2 regions of the Lysinibacillus sp. FSL K6-4013 genome follow, and region 1 is predicted to be linked to the other one. Evidence: predicted binding sites of a transcription regulator. Region 1 holds the regulator's gene; the other holds the start of a gene.

Region 1 (3,440 bases):
TCTTTTTCAAAATCTATAGTACTAGTGGTAGATTCCTCTTGATTTTCATTTCGTTTATAGAACCATTCAGGCACTTTTTCTTCACGTTGATATCTTGAACGTCCCTTTGACTGTTGACTCGTTTTATTGGGAGTTTGCGGCTTGTTTTTCCAAGCTGTATATTTATCATGCTCTTGGCGTGCAAGTTCCATTGCTTCCTTAGCAGTCTGGACATTTTTACGTACCCAATGATCAGCAATCGTTTCCACATATTTTTTAGGGAGCTTCATATCTGTTGTTAGCATAACGTATTCTAACAATGCATTAACCACTCCAATTGGCATGCCATGTTGAACGATTAAATTTTCTGCAAGCTGGACAGAGGTTTGTAATGGTTCTTTACCATTATTTATATCTCTTAAAACTTGGACAGGTGCCGTTGTTTCTAAATAGTGTTGAAGCTCCTGATCCTTGGTTTTTTGTCCAGCTTCTGCTACTGGTAAAGGATCAGTGACACGCGCAAGTTTTGGCGGCTCCTTGGATACGGTTAATTTATAAAAATCAGCAGCAGCCTTTCGTAAACGTTCCTGAGAAATTCCTAGATCATCATCTAAAGCAAGTATTACTACTTTTTGCATATCAAGGGCTGTTAAATGATATAAAAATGCCAATTTGGCTATAGCTTCACGCACTTCAAATGTCAACAAATTGGAAGGTACCAATTGCTCAGACAAACCAGCTTGCAATAAATCAAAATCGAATTGCTCCAAATAAAAAGGATATACTTTTTGCTGTTTATCCTTATGACTCGTATCCACTTGTAAATCTGATGGAATATTGGCATGAACAGGCTTATAGACATCAATAAAAGCACGAGATACATCCTTAAACGCCGTGTCCTTTACAGGTGACATAAAGCGCTGACGTAAGTTGCGATAAGCCTGCTCTCCAATTTTACTAAACAAAAACATCGACAGTAGCGGGTCTTTCATAAAGCTATCTGCATCTAATGGGCGCTGTAGCTCATATAAAAAACTACGCTCACCAGCATTTTCTTTTTTCCATGTACGCAGCAAACCAATAGCTTCTAATGCAATACGAGCCTCAAACACTTTACCAATTGGTAGCCCTAGCACATTCATTAAATAATAATGTGTCATTTGCTGCTTTGGCATTTGCTCTGCTTCTGCCCATAATGTTAAATAGAGGCTAATTGGCTCTGATCCCGTTAATGGTTGATAAAATAATGTAACTAATTGACGCTCTTGCGTAGAAAATGCATGAGGTAGACGAATGTCGAAAGGATCGCCAGGCTGCAATTCCTTATATAAATGAATCAACGTCATTCATCCTCTCTTTTTGCTATGATTTCTTCTCCGTTTGACGTTGAATAATGTCCTTTATTTCCTCAATAAAGACATTGATATCTTTAAACTGACGGTAGACCGACGCAAAACGCACATAGGCAACCTCATCAATTTTGGCTAAGCGGTCCATGACCATTTCGCCAACATCTTCTGAGCGTACTTCCGAATTTCCAATACGACGAAGATCTTTTTCAATGGACAAAACAAGTTCCTCCAGCACATCAAGTGCCACTGGACGTTTTTCACAAGCACGAATAAGCCCACGAAGTACCTTCTCACGGCTAAACTCTTCTCGTGAACCTTCCTTTTTCACAACGACTAATGGCGTCTCTTCAATTTTTTCAAACGTTGTAAAACGGAAGCCACATGACTCACATTCACGACGTCTACGAATTTCTTTATTATCATCTACTGGCCTCGAATCCACAACACGCGTTCCGTTAAATTGGCAAGATGGACATCTCATATAATTACTCTCCTGGTTTACAACAATTTAATATATCTATTATAACAAATTTCCTACATGTAAGAAAAGTGCATTCACGTTTGTGAGCTCATGATAAATCTAAAGCACCTGAAGAATAAGGAAAGCTATTGCAAAAAAGAGCACATTGAAACCTTTTCGATTTCAATGTGCTCTCTATAGAAATTATTATGCGTTTACTGTTTCTAAAGCATTTGCCACTTTTTTCACAAGGTCAACAACACGTGCAGAGTAGCCCCACTCGTTATCATACCAAGCAAGTACTTTTACTTTGCGATTACCTAACACCATTGTAGAAAGTCCATCAACTGTTGAAGAATAAGTTGTTGTATTGTAATCAGCAGATACTAATGGTTCTACAGAGAAATTAAGAATACCCTTCATTGGACCTTCAGTTGCTGCTTTTACAAATGCAGCATTGACAGCATCAACTGTTACATCTGTATTTAAATCTACTACAAGGTCAACTAAAGATACGTTTGGTGTTGGAACACGAAGAGCCATACCATGAATTTTACCTTCTAATTCAGGTAAAACTAATTTTAATGCTTTTGCTGCACCTGTAGATGTTGGGATAATGGATTGGGCGCATCCGCGTGCACGTCGTAAATCTTTATGCGGATTGTCTAAGTTCTTTTGGTCATTTGTATAAGCATGAACTGTTGTCATTAAGCCATTCTCAATACCAAATGTGTCATTCAATACTTTTGCTACTGGCGCTAAGCAGTTTGTAGTACAAGAAGCATTTGAAATAACATCATGTTTAGCAATATCCAATTTGTCATCATTTACACCTAAAACAATTGTTACATCCTCGTTTTTACCTGGTGCTGTTAAGATTACCTTTTTCGCGCCAGCTTCTAAGTGCATGGCTGCTTTATCACGTTCATTAAATTTTCCTGTAGCTTCAATCACGATATCTACACCCATTGTAGACCAAGGTAATTTTAATGGATCACGTTCACTAATAATTTGAACACGTTTACCATTTACAACTAAAGCATCGCCTGCTGGTTCTACCGTACCTTCAAAAGTTCCGTGATTTGTGTCATACTTAATCAAATGTGCTAACGTTTCTGCAGGATAGCTTGCGTTAATCGCAACAATGTTTAAATCTTGTTGTACGATAGCCTGGCGGAAAACCATACGTCCGATACGCCCGAAACCATTAATAGCAATTGATACTGTCATTTATAATATCCTCCTGTGAGTACATACTCAGATTAATTAATTATATACTTTATGGTGATTAGTATAACACAATTTTAAAAAAGATGAACATTATATATTGAGAATATAAAAGTTCTTATTTTCTGAAAAATTATTCTTTATTATGGCGTTTCACCATAAAAAAATGCGCAGCAAGGTCGGCTTGCTACGCATCATAAAAGAACTCATTAAATAACATCCCAATAATGTAGGATTTTTTTTAATTGTTCTTCTGTACTTTCTATATTTTCATTATTATAAATGACCGCATGTGCTCCTTTTTCTTTGACAGACATCGGCAGTTGAGAGTGCATACGTGCCAATGCATCTTCTTTAGATAAATTATTTCGTTCCATTAAACGTCGAAGCTGAACTTCTTCACTGACCGATACCACAATGAT
Region 2 (3,440 bases), 450 kb from region 1:
GTGGGGCCTGATGGATCATTTTATATTTGTAGGAGATGAGCATATGACAACTTGGTATTTTTTAAATTCAGGGAAATGTAGTCCTTCTTTTAATATGGCACTAGATGAAGCCTTACTTGATTGGCATAGTGAGGGGTTAATTCCACCAGTAATTCGTTTCTACGAGTGGGAGCCTGCGACATTATCCATTGGTTATTTTCAACAAGCTAAAAGAGATATTAATTTAGATGCTGTGCGTGAACAAGGCTTAGGTTTTGTACGTCGACCAACTGGTGGACGAGCTGTCCTACATGAACATGAGCTAACTTATAGTGTCATTGTGACGGAAAGCTATCCGAATATGCCAGAATCTGTGACAGAGGCATATCGTGTGTTAAGTGAGGGAATTTTGCAAGGTTTCCATAACCTAGGTATGGATGCCTATTTTAGTGTACCTGATACAGAGGAGAAAAGAGCGGACCTGAAGAGTCCAAAAAGTGCTGTTTGCTTTGATGCACCAAGTTGGTATGAACTTGTCGTAGAGGGGAAAAAAATAGCTGGAAGTGCTCAAACACGTCAAAAGGGTGTCATTTTACAGCATGGCGCCATTTTATTAGATCTGGATCAAGAGAAATTATTATCCGTATTTAATTTCTCCAGTGAAGAAGCGAAGAATCGTATGCGTAGAAAGCTACCAGAAAAGGCTGTTGCCATCAACAGTCTTGTAAAAGAGCCAGTGACAGTTGAACAATGTGTGACAGCTTTTAGAGATGGCTTTGCAAAATCGTTGCAAATTGAATTAAAACCATTTACACTTTCTGAGGAGCAATTAGAATATGTCCAAGCTTTAGAAGAAAAAAAATATGCTTCAGATGAGTGGAACTTTAAAAAGTAAAAAATGGTATGAAAAAAATATTTTTTAACGTTCAATCCTAGTCATAACAAGTAGTTCTGAATCTATTAAAAAAAGCAAGAGTTGAATTAAAAAACTATATATAGTATCTTTTTTAAAGACATATACACAATATGTAGTGTTTAACGACACAAGATATTGTGTATTTATTTTGTAATGAAGAAAACAAGGGAGGCTAAACGATGGTACTCACAAATCATCAACCCGAAGTAAACAATCAATTTGAACAGTTAAACAAAGATATTGAACAATTCCCGCAGGTACACCCCGTAACATCTGATATGCATATTACACACAAAGGTGTATCAAGACTTGTCATGATCGATCGCTATTCGTTTAAAGACACAGAAAAGAAAACATTGAAAGCCGGCGACTTTGTTGTATTAACGGTAAAAGCTGATCCGAAATTTCCTGCACGTGGTTTAGGGACAATTCAAAAATTGGACATGTCTACAAAAACAGCAGAGATTTTGATTGAAGAGGATTATCGTAGCGCATTAGACGATCCGCAAGAGCAAGAAACGGGTGTGATTACGCGTTCAATTGACGTGTTAGAAAAGCCTCTTGAGATATTTTATGAACAAATTGCAAAACGAAATGCAACGGGCCTTGCCGCTGTTGAAAAAACACCAGAAAAACGTCAAGAATGGTTTGAAAAATTTTATGAGCAATTAGTATCCTTGAAATTCATTCCAGCTGGACGAGTGATTTATGGAGCTGGTTCTGAAACAGATGTAACTTTCTTTAACTGTTACGTGATGCCATTTGTCGCTGACTCTCGTGAAGGTATCAGTGATCACCGTAAGCAAGTAATGGAGATTATGAGCCGTGGTGGCGGTGTAGGAACAAATGGTTCAACATTACGTCCACGCAACACATTAGCTCGTGGTGTAAATGGTAAATCATCTGGTTCTGTTTCCTGGTTAGATGACATTGCTAAATTGACACATCTAGTGGAGCAAGGTGGATCACGTCGTGGCGCACAAATGATTATGCTAGCAGATTGGCATCCAGATATTGTGGAGTTTATTATTTCCAAAATGCAAAATCCACGTATTCTGCGTTACCTGATCGAAAATACAACGGATGAAACAATCATCCGTCTAGCCAAAGAAAAATTAAACTTCAAGCCACTTTCTATGCAAGAAGAAGCGATGTATCAAGGCATCGTGAATTATAAAAACATTGAAGGCTTAGGTGGATTTGATACAGCGATCATTCGTGAGGCTGAAAATAAATTACGTGATGGTGGCACGTACACTGTTCATAACCCAGAGTTTTTAACAGGTGCCAACATTTCTGTGACATTAACAAAAGAATTTATGGAAGCAGTTGAAAAAGATGCTGACTTCGAGCTTCGTTTCCCAGCTGTTGAAGAATATACAAAGGAAGAAATGAGCGTTTACAACACGAAATGGCATGAAGTTGGTGATGTTCGTGAATGGGAGAAAATGGGCTATAAAGTCCGCACATACCGTACAATTAAAGCAAAAGAGTTATGGAATTTAATTAATGTATGTGCAACATACTCAGCAGAGCCAGGTATTTTCTTCATTGACAACGCCAATGACATGACAAATGCAAAGGCATACGGTCAAAGTGTTGTAGCGACGAACCCATGTGGCGAGCAACCACTTGCACCATATTCTGTGTGTAACTTAGCTGCTGTGAATTTAGCACAGTTTGCGAATAAAGAAAATCAATCAGTTGATTACGAAGCACTACGTGAAACAGTTCGTGTTGGTGTTCGTATGCAGGATAATGTGATTGATGCGACACCTTACTTCTTAGAAGAAAACCGTGTACAAGCTCTTGGTGAACGTCGTGTCGGATTAGGTGTTATGGGCTTAGCCGATTTGCTGATTTACTGTGAAAAAGAATACGGTTCAGAAGCAGGTAATGCGTTAGTCGATGAAATCTTTAAAACAATCGCTGAAACTGCGTATGAGGCGTCTACAGAGCTTGCGAAAGAGCGTGGTAGCTTCCCATTCTTAGTAGGTGCTACAGACGAAGAAACAGCTCGTTTACGTAAAGCCTTTACAGAGACAGGCTTTATGCAAAAAATGCCTGCTCATATCAAAGAGCAAATTTTAGCGACTGGTATCCGAAACTCACATTTATTAACGGTTGCACCAACAGGGTCAACAGGTACAATGGTAGGGGTAGCAACAGGTCTTGAGCCATACTTCTCCTTCACGTACTATCGTTCTGGTCGTCTAGGTAAATTCATTGAAGTAAAAGCCGAAATTGTCCAAGAATATTTGAACCGTCATCCAGAGGTAAATGAGCAAGAGCTTCCAGAATGGTTCGTTACAGCAATGGAGCTAAAACCAGAAGCGCATGCTGATGTGCAATGTATTATTCAAAAATGGATCGATTCATCTATTTCTAAAACTGTAAACGCACCAAAAGGCTATACAGTACAGCAAGTTGAAAAAGTGTACGAGCGATTATACAAAGGTGGCGCTAAAGGTGGTACGGTCTATGTTGACGGTAGCCGTGATTCACAAGTACTTACACTAAAAGCAGAAGAAAATGATATGGATCA

The links. The regulator NrdR, encoded in region 1, represses ribonucleotide reductase genes. The targets are predictions, from matches to a motif close to AACACNATATATNGTGTT.
Region 2: MHB39_RS14585 (vitamin B12-dependent ribonucleotide reductase) is a predicted target of NrdR. The motif match lies at 998-1,015, and genes of this name have one in related genera.

Annotation. Positions count from the first base shown of each region.
Region 1 is NZ_CP152031.1:3,391,692-3,395,131, forward strand. It holds gene MHB39_RS16765 (DnaD domain protein) at 1-1,325, opposite strand, end outside; gene nrdR (transcriptional regulator NrdR) at 1,342-1,812, opposite strand; gene MHB39_RS16775 (glyceraldehyde-3-phosphate dehydrogenase) at 1,999-3,021, opposite strand; gene coaE (dephospho-CoA kinase) at 3,228-3,440, opposite strand, start outside.
Region 2 is NZ_CP152031.1:2,937,167-2,940,606, reverse strand. It holds gene MHB39_RS14590 (biotin/lipoate A/B protein ligase family protein) at 95-874, shown strand; gene MHB39_RS14585 (vitamin B12-dependent ribonucleotide reductase) at 1,075-3,440, shown strand, end outside.